3 regions of the Chryseobacterium sp. UNC8MFCol genome follow, and region 1 is predicted to be linked to each of the others. Evidence: riboswitches for the same ligand, from Rfam matches in the RefSeq annotation. Region 1 holds a riboswitch; each other region holds the start of a gene.
What was found. A riboswitch is a leader RNA that binds a small molecule or an ion and turns the genes downstream of it on or off. The one in region 1 is predicted to bind S-adenosylmethionine.
Positions count from the first base shown of each region.

Region 1 (7,744 bases):
CTGCATAAAAACGTGTAGGAGATTTTGCTCCCAGCGAAGCATTGTTGGTATTGCTGATATTGTAGTTGAAGGTATTGCTTCCTAACGTATTACTCAGGTCAATCAACCAGTTATTTACGGCATATTTTGCACCCACGGCATAGGATACATCATAAATCCGAGATCCTACTACCGCCTGAAAACCATTGGGATAAAGCGACGGAACCACATTAAAAGTTTCACTTGGAAGCCTTCTGAAGCCATAGCCTTTTCCTTCTTTAACACTAAAGCCTCCGAAAGAATATAATGTAAAATGATCACTAAAAGGATATTCAGCATTAAAAAACAGTTGTCCCTGTCTGATCTGTGCATCTCCGATCTGAAAATTGAAATCACTGCGTGACAATCCGTTTTTTGCGATTAAGGCATCATCATAAGCTCTTGAAATCTGACTTCCGGTCTCCGCAAAATCGTAAGCAAAAGAGTTGTTATAAACTCCTGTAGCAACCGGACTAACATCAGGCAAAGAAATCCCATTAGCACTGATAGATCCATTAGTATTGACGATATTCAGGTTCGATTGATCATAAATAATCAGATCAGGGTTCTGTGTTCTGGTTGTTTTCCCCCTGTGACTTAACTGCAGTGAAAGATTGATATAACCGTCCCTCTTTCCTAAAGAAGTTCCATAATTCGCTCCTGCCTGGTAAGTCTCCCCGTCATTCCTTCCACTTAAACCATAAGTAATACTGGCTGAAGCACCAGGATTTTTTTTCAGAATAATATTGATTACTCCGGCAATGGCATCTGATCCATATTGCGCTGCGGCTCCATCTCTCAGAACTTCTATCCTATCGATGGCAATAACCGGAATGGTACTTAAATCTGTTCCCACTGACCCGTTTCCTACTGTATTCTGATAATTTACCAGAGAGGTGGTATGTCTCCTTTTTCCATTCACCAATACCAGTACCTGGTCTGGTCCCATGCCTCTCAAAGTCACAGGGTCAATATGCTCCGTACCGTCCGAAGCAGATTGTCTTACTGAATTAAATGAAGGAATCAGATAATTCATCAAATCCTGAACGGTGATCTGTGGGGATGCTTTTTGTATTTTTTCAATACTGATCACATCTACCGGAACCGGTGTCTCCAGTTTCGTTCTTTTAAGATTACGGTTTCCAACGATAATGATATCTTCGATTTGTTTTCCCTTTTCCTCCTGCTCCTGGGCAGCGACTCCTATGGTCCCAAGCAGTAATACCGCGATGCTTAATTTTTTCATCTTTGTTCTTGCCAATTAAATACTAACGTTCTGACGGAACCTTCCGCAGATACATAAGACTTCAAGAAATGGAATTCATATAAGAATATTGACTTCACTTATCTCCCCCATCGGGTTGGAATTAGCACCTTTACACTTCTGGAACCGTGCAGGTTGCTAAGGTTTCATTGGGCCAAATCCCTCCACCTTTCTTGATAAATCTAGTGCAAAAGTAGACTATTTTTTTCAATAGGCAAAAAATGAAGTTTTCAGACTTCGTATATTTTGTATTCTTTCTTTAATTATATGCTAAGGTTCCTTTACTTTCTTTAATTGGAAAAAAGACCCATGAAAATATCATGAGCCTTCTGATAAAAGTAATTGTAATGAACTATATTTTAACCGAAGATCCGGCAAGAATATTAATAATGCTTGTTTGAGAATATCATTCCTTTATGATTTTTTTAAAGACAGACTGCCCTCCTTTCAGCTTTAATTCCAGAATATACAATCCGTTAGGAAATGAAGACATATCAATTCGATGGTCTGACATTTTTATGTCTAATTTTTGTCCGGCAGCATTGACAGCACTTACATTTTCAATTGCTGTGTCGGTTTTTATGAGAAGAATTCCCTTTGTAGGATTGGGAGATACGCCTACTTGAATATTTTTTAATGAAGTATCTGAAGTACCTAAACCTGATACCGTTTTGATACATCTTACTGAAGCTCCCTGCCCCCTGGGTCCTCCTGATGAAGGATTGGCAATAGTTGCTCCTATGTAAAGGTATTTTCCGCCGGATCCGGAAGTATCTGAGCTCCAGAAATATCCTCTTTGTCCCACAAACGTAAAATCCCCATTACCAGATCCCCTGTATCCTCCTGCCGGCAGTTTCAGATGACTGTTGTAAGCTGTAGCCGGGTTTGTGATGTTTGCGGCACTCACCAACGATGCCCACTCTGCCTGTGAAGGCATTCTCCAGTCAACCGCTATTGCCTTACAAGGGTCTACACCTATAAAATCGCTGGCATCTTCTTTAGATTTCCCACTCCACTCATCAGTAGCGGCGAAGCCTGACCACCAGGCAGGAGAGCCTGCAATATAGGATCCTGTTGTAATACCTGACGGAGTATTGGGAGATGGCGGTGAAACAACAGGAGAATTTCTCAACTGGTGGCCATCATCCCATCTGCCCCACTGAAAAAGATCTCCGTAAGAATCCTGATCCGTAGCTGATGTTGCCACCTGAGCACTACCAAGATTCTGCTGAAGCCATATTTTCCCATCCTCGCCCCTTACGGTAGTATAGACAACCTGCTGCCCTCTATAGGTAAAAGTGACACACCCTAAGTCGCCAGTGTTGCCTCCGGGATCGGTATTATTACAGTTTTGCGGCAGAGTCTGGGCATGCAAGACATATCCTGTGAAAGCGATGGATGCTCCGATGCCTATTTTTTTTAACACAAAAAATAAATTTTCAAGCATATGTATTATTTTTATTTATTCTAAATTTAATTTAATTTTGCGCAAAAGTACCGTACATTCTTGATCCGGAGGTTATCATTTTCAAATTTTAGTTATCCTGTCCGGAGTTTATCGATTACGGTTGTAAAAAAATGGGTTGTATGAGAAACGGATTCGTATTTAAATCTAAGGATATGGAGATCATGATGAAGGAGGTGTCAGCGGTTGAAAATACTACCAAACCCTTTACCACTGAAAGTCAATCAGGTTTTAATTTGTTTTTCCTCCTCCATTCCAATATGAATCTAAAGGTTCATGATGATAGCAGAGTATTTTTACTTAAGAAAAATCAATACATCCTGTACCATGAATCAGAAGAAAATACTACACTGATATGGCCGGAAGCAAAAGAAACTTTAAAATATTTTCATCTAAGACTCAGCTATCATCATATTACCAACCTGATCAATCCTGCATCCAATAGAGAAGGGGCCGAAATACTGGACAAAATGATCCATAATAAATTCATCTTTCTTCATAAAGGAACACCGCCGGATATGACTGTTGAGATGCACATGATCATCAATGAGATGGTCCATTATTCTAAGGAAGGAATAGTGCAAAAATTATTTATGGAAGCTAAAGTTATTAAGCTTCTGATCCTGATTTTTGAGCAGTTCAGTGAAAAAAAGGCAATGACCTCATCTTTTAAAACCCCTGAAATTGTTAAGAGATTTATTGACGAAAATTATCACAGAAATATAAAAGTTGAAGAAATCGCAGAGCTGGTAGGAATCAGTCAGAACAGGATCAGAAAAGAATTTAAGACACAATATCATACGACTATGGTCCACTATATTTCAGAATTACGCATGCTGAAAGCCAGGAAACTGATTACAGACAAAGAAATTATGATTAAAGAAATAGCTATAGAATGCGGGTATGAGTATCTTCAAAATTTTACCCGGGCATTTAAAAAGAAATTTGGGGTATCTCCGGAAAAACTCAGGAATAATACATAAGAAAAACCGCCTAAAAAAATTAAGCGGTTTTATATATGTTGTTTTGCTTTGATATTACTTTTTCAGAATTCAGGTGAAAAAGCAATGACAGTCAATTAATGATGATGTCCGTGATCGTGAATGAAAGGTCCGTTCCCTTTAGGCTGGTTATAAACAACCTCTACACCTTCTTGCTCTGTAATAAGCTTTCTTCTGATATCTTCAGGGTCGAAAGGCTTCACTTTTCCGAAGTACTCTTTCAAACCTTCAGTCAGCCACATAGGGATAACTAATCCGAAGAACATAAAAATACACCAGAATCCTACTAAAAACATAGTAATGAAAAATACAGTCCAAAGGAACTGGTAGAACGGCCAAAATGCTGATAAAATCGTTATCATTCTCTTAAAGATTTTAGGCAAAAATAGAACTTTTTTCTTTTTTACACAAAAGATCAGGGTTCTATTTTCTTATTTATTTTTATTTTAAACTAATATTCAGACGATGAGAAAATAGATTGATAGATAATAGACCGTTTATTTATCATCTTTTCGACTATTATCTATCCGTCATTTTTATCTTTTAGTGGGCAAGATCTGCAAAGAAATCGTTTCCTTTATCGTCAGTTATAATGAATGCCGGGAAGTCTTTTACTTCAATTTTTCTTACGGCTTCCATTCCTAATTCCGGGAAATCCACAACATCTACGGACACAATATTATCTTTTGCAAGGATTGCAGCCGGCCCTCCGATTGATCCAAGATAAAACCCGCCATATTTATGACAAGCATCAGTCACATCTTTACTTCTGTTTCCTTTTGCAAGCATGATCATGCTTCCTCCATTACTCTGGAACTCATCCACATAGACATCCATTCTTCCGGCTGTCGTTGGTCCGAAACTTCCTGAAGCCATTCCTTCCGGTGTTTTTGCAGGTCCGGCATAATAGATCGGATGATTTTTGAAATATTCCGGCATCGGTTTTCCGCTATCAAGGATTTCTTTAATCTTAGCATGCGCAATATCTCTTGCAACGATAAGGGTTCCGTTTAATTTCAATCTTGTTTTGATCGGATATTTTGACAGCTCCGCCAGAATCTCAGGCATCGGCTTATTCAAATTGATTTCAACTGCTTCTTCAAGGTGTGGCGGAGTATCCGGTAAGAATCTCTTCGGATCCTGTTCCAGCTGCTCAAGGAAAATTCCTTCTTTTGTTATTTTACCTTTGATATTTCTATCTGCAGAACAGGAAACACCCATTCCTACAGGACAAGATGCAGCGTGACGCGGTAGTCTGATCACTCGCACATCGTGGGTAAGATATTTACCTCCGAACTGAGCACCAATGGCACTTTCCTGACAGATTTTCTGAACTTTAGCTTCCCATTCCAGGTCTCTGAACGCCTGTCCTGCTTCATTACCTTCTGTAGGAAGGTTATCATAGTATTTGGCGGAAGCTTTCTTTACAGCAGCAAGGTTTGCTTCTGCTGAGGTTCCACCGATTACCAAAGCCAGGTGATAAGGCGGACAAGCTGCTGTTCCAAGATCTGAAATTTTGTCTTTGATGAATTCCTCAAGGGATTTTTCGTTCAATAACGATTTAGTCTTTTGATATAAAAAGGTTTTGTTGGCAGAACCTCCTCCTTTTGTCAGGAATAAAAATTCATAGTAATCTCCTTTTTTAGCATAGATATCAATCTGAGCCGGAAGGTTTGATCCTGAGTTTTTCTCTTCAAACATTGTTAAAGGAACGACCTGAGAATATCTAAGGTTTCGTTTCTGATATGTATTGAAGATTCCACGGCTTAAAAATTCGCCATCATCTACTCCTGTGTATACATTTTCACCTTTCTTTCCCATGACAATAGCAGTTCCTGTATCCTGGCAAGACGGAAGTGCTCCTTCAGCAGCTACTGCAGCATTTTGTAATAAGTTGTAGGCAACGAATCGGTCGTTATCGGTAGCTTCAGGATCATCAATAATTCTTCTAAGGCTTTCCAAGTGAGATGAGCGCAACATGAAAGATACGTCTGCCATAGCTTCTTCAGCTAATAATTCCAATCCTTTCGGATCAACGGTTAAGATTTCTCTGTCACCCAGTTTTTCAACCTTTACATAATCTGATGTAAGCTTTTTATACACCGTATCATCTTTCTGAATTGGATACGGATCCTGATATCTAAAGTCCATTCAATTTTTTGTTTGTGCAAAAATACGGCTTCCATTAAAAAAATATGAGTAAAATCAGTCATTTCCATTGATATTTATAATGATTATAAATTGCAAATTATTTCGTTTATCAGTAACTTTATAAAAATTTCAACCACAATGAATTACAGAATAGAAAAAGACACCATGGGTGAGGTTCAGGTACCTGCAGATAAGCTTTGGGGCGCACAGACAGAGCGTTCAAGAAACAATTTCAAAATAGGACCGGAAGGTTCCATGCCGCACGAAATTATAGAAGCATTTGCGTATCTGAAAAAAGCGGCAGCTTATACCAACACTGACCTCGGGGTGCTTCCTGCAGAAAAAAGAGATATGATTTCTAAAGTTTGTGATGAGATTCTGGATGGAAAACTCAACGACCAGTTTCCTCTGGTAATCTGGCAGACAGGATCCGGGACTCAGTCGAATATGAATGTAAATGAAGTGATTTCCAACAGAGCTCATGTGAATAACGGAGGAACGTTAGGAGAGAAATCTGAAATACATCCAAATGATGATGTCAATAAATCTCAGTCATCTAATGACACTTATCCAACAGCTATGCATATTGCAGCTTATAAAAAGGTAGTTGAAGTAACAATTCCGGCTGTGGAGAAGCTAAAAAATACTCTGGCTGAAAAATCAAAAGCGTTCAAGGATGTTGTAAAAATAGGACGTACACACCTGATGGATGCAACTCCATTAACTCTCGGACAGGAGTTTTCAGGATATGTAGCTCAACTGGAATTCGGTTTGAGGGCTTTAAAAAACACTTTACCTCATCTTTCTGAGCTTGCTTTAGGAGGAACTGCCGTAGGAACAGGACTCAATACGCCAAATGGCTATGATGTAAAAGTAGCAGAGTATATTGCCAGATTTACCAATCTTCCGCTCATTACTGCAGAAAATAAATTTGAAGCTTTGGCTGCTCATGATGCTATCGTTGAAAGCCACGGTGCATTGAAGCAACTTGCCGTTTCTCTATTTAAAATCGCACAGGATATCAGACTCCTGGCCTCAGGACCGCGTTCCGGGATCGGAGAGATCCACATTCCTGAAAATGAACCGGGATCTTCTATTATGCCGGGAAAGGTAAATCCTACTCAGAATGAAGCGATGACGATGGTTTGTGCCCAGGTTTTAGGAAATGATACCACCATCTCTTTTGCAGGAACGCAAGGAAATTATGAACTGAATGTTTTCAAGCCGGTAATGGCGTACAATTTCCTTCAGTCTGCACAACTTATAGCTGATGCGTGTATTTCGTTCAATGATCATTGTGCTGTGGGTATTGAGCCGAACTACGAAAGAATTAAAGAACTGGTTGACAAATCCTTAATGCTTGTAACGGCATTAAATACCCATATCGGATATGAAAACGCTGCAAAAATTGCAAAAACAGCCCATAAGAATGGAACCACTTTGAAGGAAGAAGCCGTTAATCTTGGATTATTAACCGCTGAGCAGTTTGATGAATGGGTAAAACCTGAAGATATGGTGGGAAGTCTGAAATGATTTTGATATACTGAATTAAATGACAGAAAGAGATTGTTTTTAGGACAATCTCTTTTTTTGTTGATTCATACATCTATTAAAAAATAATAATATAGAAAATAAAATAATCAACATAATTAAATTATTTATAAATTTATATCAAAACTAAGACCCAAATTACCAATATATGAAAACTTATTTATTACCATGGTTCCTTTTTAGAAAGGTTGTGCTTCTGTTTTTCATTATGAGTATAATGAGCAATTTATTATACTCACAAAAAGTATACGTCAGCAGCCAGAATAACCAAATTTACGGCATATGTGCCGGCTG
Region 1 is NZ_AXUZ01000013.1:125,480-133,223, reverse strand. It holds gene M030_RS0107690 (TonB-dependent receptor plug domain-containing protein) at 1-1,264, opposite strand, end outside; SAM riboswitch class I at 1,360-1,465, opposite strand; gene M030_RS0107685 (T9SS type A sorting domain-containing protein) at 1,689-2,729, opposite strand; gene M030_RS0107680 (helix-turn-helix transcriptional regulator) at 2,870-3,730, shown strand; gene M030_RS0107675 (hypothetical protein) at 3,826-4,110, opposite strand; gene M030_RS0107670 (fumarate hydratase) at 4,292-5,899, opposite strand; gene fumC (class II fumarate hydratase) at 6,038-7,432, shown strand; gene M030_RS0107660 (T9SS type A sorting domain-containing protein) at 7,599-7,744, shown strand, end outside.

Region 2 (7,744 bases), on a different contig from region 1:
GTTACCTGGGGAAATAATGTAGCCACATTTGGGGCTGAAGGAGCACTAACTCATTTTACTACATTTGGGCACGAATTTGGACATATATTTCAGGTTTATATACAAGGTTGGACGAATTTCCAGGTAAAAGGAATATGGGAGCAGCTTTTCATGAAAGGAGATCCGTATGAAACCTTTGGAACCAATGAATACAATGCCACACAAATGTTTAAAATATATAGAATATCTAAAGATGAATAAATGTATTTTATTGCTCTTATCACTTTTTTTAATAACTAGTTGTATTTCAAGCAATTTCAAAAGCTACCAGTCACTTGATAGTTTAAAAAAAAATAAGGAGTATTATGAATTAAAGGAAGCAGATGGTAGAATTAATTACGTAAAAGTAGGTGTAAATACCATCTACAATACACAAAATAACTATTCGATATACATTGCTTTTAAAAACAAACTTATCACGGCTGCGAGCATTCAATCAACTACTTTTGGAAAAATAGACATATCTTCTAACGAAAATGTCTATCTTAAGAAGATTGATAGAGAAAAAATGACAATAGATACAGTCTATATAAGTTTACCCAACAAGGTTTATACATTTTATTACAACGGAAATTTATAAACTATAAAAAAGTAGCCACAAATTTAAATTTGTGGCTATTTTTTTTCAGTCTCACCAATAAAAGCCACCGCAAACGCGATGGCTAAAAAAATCAATCTAATTATAAACTATGGACTTTATCTTACAGATTCGGGTTATTCTCCCCTTCTCTCTGTGGAATACTGAATAAGTAATACTTGCTGTTCGGAATAAAGGCGGTCTTATCAGGGAAAGCAAAAATAGAATGCCCTCTTCCGTCAACTGTTTTCACGGTTCCGTCCGGAGTAGTGATCTGAACTTTCACTGGTTTTCCGTCTGTTCCTACAAATGGTTTTCTTACGACTGTTCCCTCCGTTCTGATAATATCTGAAAGGGCAAACCCTTCTCCGAAGAGTTCTTTTCTTCTTTCAATCAGAATTTCTTTCACCACGTCGCTTTGAGCGGAAGAACCGGTGTATACATTCGCTTTTCTCGCTGATTTTAATTGATTTAAAACCGTTACAGCTTGTGATGTATTTCCTGTTCTTGCCTCGGCCTCGGCTTCGATCAGGTACATTTCAGCAGCTCTCATATACACAAGATCTCCGATAAGAGTGGGTTTAAACTTAAACTTGGCATATCTCAGCAATCCTTCCCTTCCTTTAAGACCATCCCAAGAAAACAACTGGTACCTGATGTCATTCGTATCAAACAAATCCTTAAAGTAAGGATCAGCCATAAAACTGTAGTAGAAACTTCCTGATGAAGACACATCCAGATAGTGGAAAGCATAGCTCGCATCCGACTGCTCCTGCGTTTGGCCGTGTCCCCAGATCCATTCTACATTGCTGATATCATTGAATCCGTCCTTGTATTTTTCAGCCGGCATCAAAGGAAATCCTTCTCTTGCGATTTTCGCAGAAGCAGAAGCTTTACTCCAGTCTCCGGTATTTAAATAAGTTCTTGCCAAAAGCCCGTTCACTACTGCACGGTTAATTTTATCCTTATTATTTCGGTCATAATCCTTCAATAAAACATCCGCATCTGTCAGGTCACTTTTAATCAAAGTATAAATATCTTCCAGGCTTGACCTTTTCTTTGCAGGCGTATTGATTGTCGAAGGTTCCGTATAAATAGGAGCTGTCAAAGCCGTTTTATCTTTCAAATAACTGAACTGGTATAAGCTGGCAATATTGAGGTAGCAGAATGCACGTAAGGCTTTCGCCTGCCCTTTCACCTGATTTTTCTTTTCCTGGCTGCCTTCTGTTCCGTCAATTTTTGTAATAACATTGTTCATATTATTAATGGTCGAATACAGCATAGACCAGATAAACAGAGGCCGGGCGGCTGTACTATTCGACATTTCTGCAAACTGATAGGTAGAAGAGAAACCATATTTATTGGTAAGCACCGCTACATCACTTCCCATGGCATCACTGGCCCTTAAAACCGTTGAATACCCGATATTGGCATAGGTTGTTCCATCATCATTAAACTTAGCCCATGCTCCGTTGATGACGGTTTCTGCACTTTCTGCAGTTTTGAAAACCTCAACCTGATTTGCCTGATTTGTCGGAGCTGTTTCCAACTCACTTTCACAACTGGTAAGCAACCCCAATCCGATCAGACCAAAAGATAAATATTTTAAATTTTTCATTGTTTTAATTTTAAAGTTAAAGCGTTGCCTGAAGACCAAAAGTAATTGTTCTCATGGCCGGATATCTGTAATACGTCGTTCCATCCAGTGCCTGCTCAGGATCCATTCCTTTATGTTTATAGAATGTCAGAAGGTTTTCTGCCTGAACATAAATTCTGAATTTTTTCAATCCTATTTTTTCAAAGTAATCAGATGGAAGGGTATATCCTAAACTTATATTTTTAAGTCTTGCATATGTTCCTGAATATAAAAATCTGGTAGAATTGCCCGTCCAGTTGGTAAGTGTCGTAGTCAGTGCAGGAACATCTGTATAACGGTTGTCCGGTGTCCATCGGTTCAGCATTTCAGCGCTCCATGCACGTCCCGCTGAATTTCCGCTATGCATAATTGAAGTATAATCAGTATCCAGAACTTTTCCTCCGATTTTAAAGGTCAGCAATGCAGAAAAATCAAAGTTTTTATAAGAGATATTGGTACTTACTCCTCCGGTAAGTTTCGGCAATGCGGAGGCTTGTATTGTTCTCGTAGCCTTTGCAAATTCAGAAGTTGTGCCTTCCACTGTATTTCCATTGGCATCAGTGGTAAATGTTTTCCATAGCGGATTTCCGTTATTCGGATCCACTCCAGCCCATTCCGCAAGATAGAAATCATATACAGATCCTCCTTCGCGCAATAACTTGGTTCCTGTTACAATAGAACCTTTAGGAAGTTTCGTTATGGTATTTTTTAAAGTACTCAGGTTAACATCCAAATCCCATCTGAAATCATCTGTCTTAATCGGCGTTGTAAACAATGAAAACTCGAATCCTGTATTTTTTATCGTTCCGATGTTCGCAGGGAAGTCACTGATCCCCAGTGATGGGGCTACCGGCATGTTAAACAGAAGATCCTGGCTTTTTCGCTCAAAATATTCCACATTACCTTTAACTCTGTTATTAAGAATTGCAAACTCCAATCCTACATTCAAGTTAAGGTTGGTTTCCCATTTCAGGTTTTCTGTCAATGCTTTTTCAAGAACTGTTCCGGGCTCACCCAGATTATTATAGAATTTGTATAATTCCTGGTAAGCATAATACAACGGAGATTTATTAGGCTGTAATAATTTATCATTTCCCTGGCCACCATAACTGGCACGAAGAGTCAATTGATTGAAGACATTGAGGTTTTTGATAAATTCTTCATTTGAAATTTTCCATGAACCTCCCACAGACCAGAATTTTCCCCATCTGTTCCCCGGAGAAAACCTTGAAGAACCGTCTGCTCTTCCTGAAGCAGATAAGAAGTACGTATTGTTATAATCATACTCTACTTTACCCAGGAAACTTAAAAGGCTGACTTTATCGCTGTTTCCACTGAAGCTTCCCAACAACGCGGCAGCATCAGGCTCATAATAGTATGGCAGTGAAAACTGAGTTCGCGTTCCGGAGATGGTCTGGTAATCATATTTATAAAATTCCTGGCCGCCTAAGATATTGAAGTGGTGTTTTCCAAATTTCTTATCAAAGGTCAAAATATTACTCGTAGTATAAGATAAAGTCCTGCTATTGGATCTTGTCACTGAACCGTTGGTTTCACTTCCCTGTCCTATCAGTGGATTCGAATAATAATGTCCGTTATAATTAACCAAATCAACAGAAAAGCTTGATCTGAACTTTAATTCCGGTAAGAAGGTAAAATCAAAAAATCCTTTTCCTGAGAAGTTATCTTCCTTATTTTCATTCTTGTCCAATGGTAAAGTTGCCGCTGCATTTTCGTTCTGAAGGGCATTTGCTGGTCTGTATTTACCAAAATCATAAATGGTATTTCCGCTGGCATCCAATACATAACTTCCATCAGGATTTCTTTCATAATACGGATAGAAAGAAGGGATCACCCTTGCTGCCTGAATGATATTGCTGGACTTGGAATCTGACGAAGGAGGTGCCTGCTGAATACTGTTGGTATAGCTTAAGTTCACCCCAACATTCAACCAGCTTTTTACTTCAGAATTGATTTTTAATCGCGTATTGTATCTTTTAAATCCAGATTCAATGGCCATTCCTTTATCATCAAGATAACCCAATGAAAAGAAATAGTTACTTTTCTCACTTCCTCCGCTGATATCCAGATCTACCTGATTTCTGGAAGCTACTCTCTGTAAAATATCTTTCCAGTTGTCGTTCCACAATGGTCTTGCTCCTGCCAATAATTTACCGTCTGTACCTACAGGTTTTGGATATGCTGTTCCATAAGGATTTATCGATAATCCTACACCTGAAGTAAGGTTATCTGTAGCCATTTGGGCCGCCTGCTGAGCAGTGATTTGTCCGGATTGGTAGCCGTTTCTCATTGCTTCCCAATACAATTGGAAATACTGGTCGGTACTTACCTGTTCGTAATCTTTTACTGCTCTGCCGGAAAATCCCTGGCTGATATTAAAATTGACTCTCGCCTCGCCTTTTTTACCGGATTTCGTGGTAATAATAATAATTCCGTTAGCTCCTCTGGAACCGTACAACGCACTTGCTGTAGCATCTTTCAAAACACTGATAGATTCAATGTCATTAGGGCTTATCGCGTTGATATTTCCGTCAAAAGGAATTCCGTCTACTACGTAAAGAGGATTACTGTCGGCACTGATAGACCCTACTCCCCTGATTCGGATGGTCGCTGTAGAACCCGGCTGCCCCGATGCGCTTGTGGTCTGAATCCCCGGGACCTGCCCTTCCAGAGCTTTTGTAATGTTCGTTACCGGCCTGTTATTGATTTTTTCACTGGAAATGGTGGCTACAGAACCTGTATAGCTTGTTCGCTTTGCCTTTCCGTAGGCAACTACCACTACTTCATCAATCTCTTTTTCTTTGAGTGTATCTTTTTTTAGCTTTGAATCCTGTCCGCTTACACCGGTAATTCCTAAGAAAAACGCAGCTACCGGCGGAATCCAAACTTTATAATCAATTAAACTTTTACTAATCATAATCAATTTTGTTTATCATATATTAAAATTTAGCCCCTTGCAGAATAAACAGCAAAGGGCATCGATAAATACGATAAACCAAATGCTTATTTTTCCATTAAAGGCTGAATGTAACACCTTACACAACGCAGGTTGTTAAGACTTCTCAGGGTCAGTTCCCTCCGTCTTTCTTTATAAGCCGATCGAAATATGTTTGCAAAGCTATAAATATTTAGTCCACAAAACAAGTAGACTTTATGTTTTTTCATGATAATTTTACTAAAATTAACATAAGATTTTATCAAAAGCCGTTAAAATAACTGATTACATCAATTAGTATTTTAACAAACATGATAAATATCATTAAAAATAATTCAATAACTCAAACTCACTGTAAACAAAAAAAATGACATCCGAAGATGTCATTCCCTACCATATATATATTTATTAATTGAACAATCAGGTTGGAAATTATCCAATATTTTGTGTTCCGAATCAAAAAACAACTGGTAGCCTAGGATTATGGTTTATATAGTATTTTTTTATCTTACGTAGTTAACCGCAATATCAAACATATTGCAAAACATTCTCGCATTTGAGCTTTCTGTACACCCTGTTCCCTCATTATAAAATTTATCCGCAGATTCGTAATTGTAAAATAAATTGACATCCGTATAGACTAATACATTATCATCTAAAGTTCCGGCAACTCTCCCCGCACTGTCCTTCATAAAAACTTTGGCAGTGGCCGGAAACTGAGTAATCCTTCCCATATATCGGTTAGTTTGTATTCTTGTGTTTTCAGGAAGGGTGCCAAATGCTCCACTGTTAGGTCCCTGAGAACTTGTAGTGAAAAAAGAACCCGGACTTTGAGAATTGATATATTGTGCGGTATAGCCAATATTCAGCTTATTGATAGGAGTAAGGTTCTGATGCTCCGCATCTATCACAAAAAATTTTCTTTTTTCCTGTATTTTCTGTCTTAAAACAGCGATACTCTGATCAGAAAAATAACTGGTATACACATACCCGATCCAAACAATGTCCGAATTGTCTATTGCCTGTGATAACTCTGCCGGGCTTGCAGTCCGGATGTTAATGGTATTAAAAATAAAGTTGGCCATCACTACACTTCCGTTGGGTCCGAAATTACTTGGATTTGTCAGTTTGGAACGAGCTACTGATGAATATCGTCCGTAAGAATCTGTGGATAAAGTTCCGTTCCAGGCATCAGGAACAATAGAAAGTATTCTCACCACCTTGCCGGAAGGCTGGCCCGTGACCCTAACCGCAAAAGTACAGTTTTCATATCCTGAAGGAGTAACAATTGAATAGGTATAATTTCCAGTCTGCACGGGAGTTCCTTCAGCCGAAAGAATGACATACTGTTCTCCGGTAGTTTCAAAATTTCCTTCTCCGTTAAAGCTCATTCCATTGATGACAGCTGTACTTATCTTATAACTTCCTGGCCGGCTTACGGTTACTTTAATTCTCACAGAACCGGAAGCTGGAGCTCCCGCATAGAAGCTTCCGCTAACTACTGGTTCACAGTTAATAATATATACAGCAGATCTTCCCTGGCACATATTAATCCATTCCATACTGTTCCAGAACTCCAGACAATGAACTGTTTTATTGTAAATCGTCATTCCTTCGGCATCAAGGTTTAAACTATCCGCCGGGAGAAGAATATCTCTTTCAGCCGTAGTAAGCCGTGGGGGAAGAAATCCTTTATCATTAGAAAAAATTTCCAGCATTGCTTTATGATAAGGCTTAGCTGTATTGATTCCTATTTGTCCGTTAATTAAAAAAAACGAAAGTAAAAATGTGAGTAAACGTAATAATTTCTGTTTTTTCATCCTTTGTATTTTATATAAATTAAATCTGAAACATCTTTTTCCACTTTGCGAGTGTGTTTCGGCTTATTTTAAATTGTTTAGCAGTCTGCATGTTGTTGTAACCACTTTTCTTCTGGAATTCCAGAATCTCTACAATGGCATTCTGATCATATGCCTTATATTTCTGACTGGATCCGCTGTAGCCTTCTTTATCTACTCCAAATATTAACTGATTGATTTTGATCACATCTAATGTTGTGAAGGTTTTCTTTTGTAAAATAGCTTTACATGCATCCAGTTTTTCAGGATGTTTCATAAAAATGATATCAGTATATATCTTTCTGTAGTCAGGTTGTTCAGTTTTCATATTCCATGTTTAAATTAATTTGCAGAGAATCAGGCATATCTAAAAATCTTTAATCTGAGATATTATACTTTGCCATCCATTTATGAAGTGTTGTTTTGGGAATTTTGTAATCATTTATTATTTCATTTTTTGTTTTCCGGTCTGTGTTCACCATCTCCAATACAAAGTGTATTAATTCTTTAGTATATATATTTTTACGGAACCTGGACCGTAAAGAAAATTGCTTATTGAATGTATTCTGACTATTACCCGGAGGGGCAAACATGACAAGATGCTGTGAATAGACTCTGAAGAAATCGTATTGTAACAGTTTACTCCACTTCATAAGCAATTCTGTACTTAAGCTGTTTTGGGTGAACATTTCACACAC
Region 2 is NZ_AXUZ01000003.1:168,754-176,497, forward strand. It holds gene M030_RS23530 (RHS repeat-associated core domain-containing protein) at 1-240, shown strand, start outside; gene M030_RS0100820 (RagB/SusD family nutrient uptake outer membrane protein) at 741-2,234, opposite strand; gene M030_RS0100825 (SusC/RagA family TonB-linked outer membrane protein) at 2,251-5,190, opposite strand; SAM riboswitch class I at 5,274-5,370, opposite strand; gene M030_RS0100830 (hypothetical protein) at 5,712-7,028, opposite strand; gene M030_RS0100835 (transposase) at 7,048-7,374, opposite strand; gene M030_RS0100840 (hypothetical protein) at 7,424-7,744, opposite strand, start outside.
Region 2: linked by a shared signal. The riboswitch ahead of M030_RS0100825 (SusC/RagA family TonB-linked outer membrane protein) and the one ahead of M030_RS0107690 (TonB-dependent receptor plug domain-containing protein) in region 1 are both predicted to bind S-adenosylmethionine.

Region 3 (7,744 bases), on a different contig from region 1:
TATCAAAACAGATTTCTTTGAAAGTGACTTCAATCGTCTCTATCAGGATGTAAAATACTCCATCAATCAAAGAAGCTTAATTCTTCTTTTTACCAATTTTGAAACATTGGACGGGCTTAACCGTCAGTTAAAATATCTTCGCGGGATCGCTAAAAACCATTTGCTGGTTGTGGTTTTCTTCAAAAACTCAGAACTGCAGACGATCATCAGTAAAAACCCTGAAAATATGCAGGAAATCTATGACGAGATCATTGCTGAAAAGTTTGAATTTGAAAAGAAACTGATCATTCAGGAACTTCGAAAATACGGAATCTATACAGTATATACACTTCCGGAAAATTTGAATATCGATGTTATCAATAAATATTTAGAGATTAAAGCGAGAGGAATTTTATAATTTTGTAGTAAGAAATAAGTAAAAATGAAAATTACACTTAACAGAATAAACGAGGACTTTTTATTTGAATGCACCAATTCCCAGGGAAATTCTATCCTTTTGGATAATACTTCCCAACCCGGAGCAAAGGGTGTCTCTCCAATGGAAAGTGTTTTAATGGCAGTCGCAGGCTGTAGCGGAATCGATGTCGTTTCTATCTTAAAAAAACAACGTCAGGAAATTACAGGTTTCCAGGCAGAAGTAGAAGGAGAAAGAATTCCTGTAGATGATGCAAAACCCTTTAGATCAATTAATGTAAAATTCCTTTTAGAAGGAGAAATCGATCCTAAAAAAGCTCAGAAGGCGGCTCAGTTATCCTTTGAAAAATACTGTTCTGTCTCCAAAACATTAGAACCTAATGTAGAGATCAGGTATGAGGTATTTGTCAACGGAGAAAAGATCTGATTTTTGATTTAAAAAAATAAAAGAAGCCGGAAATTGATCCGGCTTTTATTGTTTATGACTGATTGCTCATTATCTTATATGGTCAGTCTTGGTTTTATCAATTTGGCGACTGTAGCAGTCCATCCCGTTTGGTGGGAAGCTCCTACACCTCTGCCATTATCCCCGTGGAAGTATTCAAAGAAGGTGATATAATCTTTAAAATGCTCATCATAATTGAACTTAGGATTACCTCCATTAAAGGCACGTTGTCCATGCTCATCCTTTAAAAATATCGAACAGAGCCTTTTACTGATGTTCTGGGCAACTTCGTCAAGATTCCTTTTATCACCGCTTCCCGTTGGTAGTTCTACCTTGAGGCTGTTTCCGTAATAGTAATGAAAACGTTGTAAACTTTCTACAATAAGAAAGTTGATAGGAAACCAGATAGGGCCACGCCAGTTGCTGTTTCCGCCAAACATCCGGCTGTCACTTTCTGCAGGCGTATAATACACCATATTTTCTTTGCCGTGAACAGAGAATACAAATGGGTTTTCTTCATACACCTTAGACATGGCGCGGATTCCGTAAGAACTTAAAAACTCTTTTTCATCAAGCATTCTTGATAAAACTTTGGTCAATCTGTTTTTACGAAGAATACTCATCAGATGCTTTCTGCCTTGTCCTTCCTCATCCCAGTGAGAAACCAGCTTCGTAAGCTCAGGTTTATTTTTTAAGATCCATTCCATTCGGGCCTGAAAATTCGGCATTTTTTCCAGTAATCTGTGGTCCACAATTTCTACAGCAAACAACGGAATTAATCCTACAATACTTCGTAATCTCAGGGAGACACTGTCTCCGTTTCCAAGCTGTAAGACATCATAGAAAAATCCGTCTTCCTCATTCCACAGACCTTTTGTCCCTTCACCCAGATTCTCCATGGCTTCAGCAATATAAAGGTAATGTTCAAAAAATTTGATCGCCATATCTTCATACACCTGATAATATTGAGCCAGTTCCATAGCGATTCGCATCATATTCAGGGCATACATGGCCATCCAGCTTGTTCCATCCGCCTGTTCCAGATGCTGGCCGTCTTTTAAAACCATATTCCGGTCAAAAGCTCCGATATTATCCAGACCAAGGAACCCTCCTCCGAAAATATTTTTACCGTTTTTATCCTTTCGGTTCACCCACCAGGTGAAATTCAGGAGAAGTTTTTGGAAAACTTTCTCAAGGAACAAAAGATCGGGTTTGCCATTATTTTTTTCATCAATTTTAAAAACCCGGAAGCACGACCATGCATGTACAGGCGGGTTTACATCACTCATATTCCATTCATACGCGGGAAGCTGGCCGTTAGGATGCATATACCATTCTTTGGTCAATAGCAGAAGCTGTCCTTTAGCAAATTCTGCATCAATAATGGAAAGAGGCACACAGTGGAAAGCAAGATCCCATGTCGCATACCATGGATACTCCCATTTATCGGGCATCGAAATAATATCCTTATTGTGAAGGTGGTTCCATTCCGTATTTCGTACATACTCATTGAAATTCCTTGGAGCTTCAAAATTCGGATCACCTTTCAGCCATTTTCCGATATTATAATGATAAAACTGCTTGTTCCACAGAAGTCCTGCAAATGCCTGCCTTTGAACATTTTTTTCATCTTCGTTGATAGGGTCGTTCTGAATTTCCTGATAAAATTCTTCAGCTTCAGCAATTCTCCTATTGAAGATCTCCTCAAACTGTGCAAACGGTTCGTCTGTTTCATTCGGACACAATCTGAATTCAAAAACTTTCGATTGTCCGGCGCCAATCATTTCATCAATCAGAAAAGACGCTTTTGTTCCTCTCTTTTCAGGATTAACGGTATCAGTTCCATGATGGATGATAAAATCGTTAATTCCATCCTTGAAGTAATTATTTTCAGTGTGCGGAACTCCGTAAAGCTTTGTCGTATTGGTTTCGTTATCACAGAACACACTTTGAACATCCGTATTCCTAGAATAGATTTTCTTGATGGAAATACTGTCATGCCCGATATCTATACATCCGTTTTGAGAGGCATTCAATTGCCCTTTATAGGTATTGTAGCCCCATTTCCAGTTATTCCTGAACCAGGCTGTGGGGATCACAACAATAGGAGCTTCATGCTGACTCCTGTTGCACACCGTTACTCTGGCGAGAATATCATTATGGTCAACCTTGCAGTACTCAATGAAAATATCAAAATACTCATCTTGATCAAAGATCCCGGTATCGAAAAGCTCGTATTCCGGTTCCTGTTTGCTGCGTCTTCCGTTTTCATTCACCAGATCATCATAAGGAAAAGCATTGATAGGGTATTTGTATACCATTTTCATATAGCTATGCGTAGGGGTATTATCGAGGTAATAAAAAATTTCCTTGATATCTTCTCCATGGTTTCCCTGTGGATTGCTTAATCCAAAGAAGCGTTCCTTTACGATTTTATCTTTTTTGTTCCAAAATGAAAAAGCAAAGCAGAAAAGCTGCTTTACATCTGAAATCCCGGCAATACCTTCCTCACCCCAACGGTAAGCATAGCTTTCCGCGTTATTATGATTGGTATAGTTCCAGGCATTTCCGTTCGGACTGTAGTCTTCACGTACATTTCCCCATTGCCGGTTGCTTACATAAGGTCCCCAGTTTTTCCATTTGGTATCTTGTAATCTTTCTTTTTCGGCGGTCATATCTCATCATTTTTCTATACGAAGTTAGTTTTTTTGAAAAGTAATTCCAATTTTTTTCATCTGAATAATTATTAATATACTCTTGAAACACTAGTATTTAAGCCGATTTTTAAATATTAAATTAATTTTTTTTTGAAATTAAAAGAAAAGAACTACCTTTGCACTATTCGTTCATTCAAATATTGAAAATGTTATCAAGAAAGGTTGAGGGATTAGACCCTATGAAACCTTAGCAACCCTTTGTGCAAGCAAAGAAGGTGCTACGTTCTACCAAAATTATTTTGGACAGATAACTTACTGAAGTTCTTTTCAGCCATTTCCTGTGGCATTTTCAATTGTATTAAAATAATAGAATTGAAAACAGAACTAAACTATATTAATCTTACGTATCAAACCAATTCCGGAAAGGAATACCATATCCCGTTGAGCTATCAGCTGTTCGGGAAAGAGCTGTTTACAGCACCCATTATTGTAGTCAATCATGCCTTAACCGGAAACTCTGATGTTTCAGGAGAAAAAGGATGGTGGAAACAACTTATTGGGGAAAATCAGGTGATCAATACGGAAAAATACACAGTTCTGTGTTTCAATATTCCCGGAAACGGTTACGATCATTTTTTAATTGACAACTATGAAGACTTCACTCCCTCAGATATTGCAAATCTATTTCTGAAAGGGCTTGAAGCTTTACATATCAAAAACGTATACGCCATTATCGGAGGCTCACTCGGAGGCGGAATTGCCTGGGAAATGCTGGCCAAGCAACCTGCGCTGACAGAAGTTTTTATCCCGATAGCCTGTGATCACAGAACTCATGACTGGCTTCATGCACAATGTCTGGTTCAGAAATTTCTATTGAATTCTGAAGATCAGCCATTACAAAAAGCAAGAATTCATGCCATGCTGTGCTACAGAACTCCGCAGTCACTCAATGACAGATTTCAAAATACATACAACCCGGAAAAACAACGCCTGGAATCAGAAGACTGGCTGGTTTATCATGGAAATGCTTTAAACGATAGATTTAGTTTAAAAGCCTATAAACTGATGAATCATCTGCTGATGAATATTAACACGGAAGAATCTGCTCTGGAGAGCATACAGGCACGAATGCACATGATCTCCGTTGATACAGATTTATTCTTTCCTGCTTCTGAAATCCGAATGTGTTTTGAAAGCCTGCAGAAAAAAAAGAATACTGTTTCCTATCACGAGATCCAATCTATACACGGGCATGACGCCTTCCTAATGGAATACCAACAATTAAATAATATCATAAAAAACATTTTATAAAGTAATGAAAAATGCTAACGAAATAAAATTTTTGAAGAACAGATCAATCGTCAAATTTGAAGGAGAAGATTTTTTAGGAGAAATCGGAATTGACGGAAGAATTTTTAAAGCGCTTACTCTAGCGCGTATCAGTGTAGGAGTGATCTCCCAGCAAGCTATAGAAAACGGAATCTCTATTTTGGTTCACGAAAATGATGCCGAAAAAGCAGTAGCTTGTCTTATTGATGAATTTGAACCGGAAAGAAAATCAGGAAAAGTATCCCAGATATATAGTATCAATAATGTTTCTGTTATCGGATTTGTTGCAGAAGATTTCAATAAAGTATTTGCCGAACTGGCAAGAAACAACGTTTTTCCATTATTGTTAAATCAGGTAGCCGGAGAAAACAGAGTAAATATCGTCGTGACTTCATCTCAGGATGAAAAAACAAAAAATATCATTGAATCCGAAATTTTTAAAAAACCAAAGATCGTTCATCTGGCAATCATCGGTCATGGAAATGTTGGAAAAACATTAATACAGCAGGTGCTTGAGTCGTCAGAAGAAATTAAAAGACGCAAGAAAATAGATCTTAGAGTAGTTGCTGTAGCCAATTCAAAGAAAATAGCTTTCAACAAAAAAGGATTTGATGCCAATTGGGGTGATGAAGTGTTGACTGCAGAACATCCGTCAAATGTTCAGGAACTGATTAACTTTTCAAACGAAAATCAATTAGAAAACCTGATCGTTGTAGACAACACTGCCAGCAAAGACTTTGTGAAGAATTATCATGCATTGGCTGAAAACGGATTCGACTTAGTGTCATCCAACAAGATTTTCAATACGCTGCCTATTGAAGAATATCGTAAACTAAGATATACGTTGAGTAAAAATAACAGACGTTATTTATACGAAACCAATGTAGGAGCAGGGTTGCCTTTAATTGACACTATCAAATTATTACACCTTTCAGGAGAAAATATCACAAGAATCAAAGGGGTATTCTCCGGAACATTGAGCTATGTATTCAACAATTTTTCTTTAAGAAACGACAAATTCTCAACCATCATCAATGAAGCTCTTGAAAAAGGATATACAGAACCGGATCCGAGAGAAGACCTTTCAGGAAATGACGTAGCAAGAAAATTATTGATTCTGGCAAGGGAACTGGATCTGATCAATGAATTTGATGATATCAACATTCAGAATCTGGTACCGGAAAGTTTATCATCTGTTTCAAAATCAGAATTCCTTTCCAGACTTGACGAATTAGACGAAGAATACCAAAAAATCAAAGAAAGCCAGGAACCGGGTCATGTGTTGAGATACGTCGGAGATTTACATGGCGATTTACAGAAAGACAAAGGAGAATTGGATGTAAAACTGATCTCTGTTCCTGCTACTTCCGCATTAGGTCAGTTGAAAGGTTCAGACTCGATCTTTGAAATCTATACAGAAAGCTACGGCGAAAATCCGATTGTCATCATGGGAGCCGGGGCCGGAGCTCAGGTAACTGCAAGAGGAGTATTCGGTGACATTTTAAGAGTAAGTGAAACAAAATAATTGTAGAAACAATCCCGAAGGGATGATTTAACCAAAGATAGAATGCAATTCTATCAAATTAAAACTATATGGAAAATTTCGAAACATCAGCAATAAGAACACAGACTGAAAGATCTCAGTTTGATGAGCACTCCACACCTTTATACCTTACGTCCAGTTTTATTTTTCAGGATGCTGAGGATATGAGAGCAAGCTTTGCGGAAGAAAAGCCTAAAAACCTGTACAGCCGATTCTCAAACCCAAATGTAACTGAATTTACAGAGAAGATCGCAAAAATGGAAGGAGCAGAAGCAGGATATGCATTTGCAACGGGAATGGCTGCCATCTACTCAACATTTGCAGCATTATTAAGTGCGGGGGATCATATCGTAAGCTGTCAGTCAGTTTTTGGTTCTACCCATACTTTGTTTACAAAATATTTCCCGAAATGGAATATTGAAACCACCTACTTCAAAGCTGAAGATGCTGAAAACGTAGAAGAATACATCAAACCCAATACAAAGATTCTGTACCTTGAAACTCCTACCAATCCTGCGATTGAAATCCTGGACCTTGAGTTTTTCGGACAGATTGCCAAAAAACATAACCTGATTTTCATTGTAGACAACTGTTTTGCAACGCCTTATCTGCAGCAGCCGATCAAATATGGTGCAGATGTTGTTGTACATTCTGCAACGAAGCTGATTGACGGACAGGGAAGAGTACTGGGAGGAATTGCAGTAGGAAGGGAAGACCTGATCAGGGAAATCTATCTTTTCGCAAGAAATACAGGGCCTGCATTATCTCCTTTCAATGCCTGGGTACTATCAAAAAGTCTGGAAACTTTAGCCATCCGCGTTGAAAAACATTGTGAAAATGCACTGAAGGTAGCAGAGTTTTTAGAAAACCATCCTAATGTGGAACTTGTAAAATATCCATTCCTCAAATCCCATCCAAGCTATGAAATCGCTAAAAGACAGATGAAGCTGGGAGGAAATATTGTTGCTTTTGAAATTAAAGGAGGTATCGAAGGCGGAAGAAGCTTTTTAGATAAGATACAAATGTGCTCGCTTTCTGCCAACTTAGGTGATACGAGAACGATCGTCACCCATCCTGCATCAACGACCCATTCAAAACTGTCGGATGAAGAAAGAAACGAAGTAGGAATTACCGCAGGTTTAGTACGTTGTTCAGTAGGTCTGGAAAATGTAGACGACATTATTGCAGACTTAAAACAAGCCTTAGATTAATCACAAAGAGTGCCAAAGGGGCGATTTAACCCAAGATAGAGAACGAAGTCCTATCAACCAACTATCAGTCTCACTCAACAACTATAAAAGAGATGACAAATATAGAATCACTAAACAAAGCCCTCAAAGAACGCATCCTAGTCCT
Region 3 is NZ_AXUZ01000003.1:10,856-18,599, reverse strand. It holds gene M030_RS0100080 (DUF58 domain-containing protein) at 1-397, shown strand, start outside; gene M030_RS0100075 (OsmC family protein) at 422-841, shown strand; gene M030_RS0100070 (MGH1-like glycoside hydrolase domain-containing protein) at 916-3,534, opposite strand; SAM riboswitch class I at 3,723-3,830, shown strand; gene M030_RS0100065 (alpha/beta fold hydrolase) at 3,889-4,827, shown strand; gene M030_RS0100060 (ACT domain-containing protein) at 4,832-6,370, shown strand; gene M030_RS0100055 (O-succinylhomoserine sulfhydrylase) at 6,439-7,599, shown strand; gene M030_RS0100050 (homocysteine S-methyltransferase family protein) at 7,692-7,744, shown strand, end outside.
Region 3: linked by a shared signal. The riboswitch ahead of M030_RS0100065 (alpha/beta fold hydrolase) and the one ahead of M030_RS0107690 (TonB-dependent receptor plug domain-containing protein) in region 1 are both predicted to bind S-adenosylmethionine.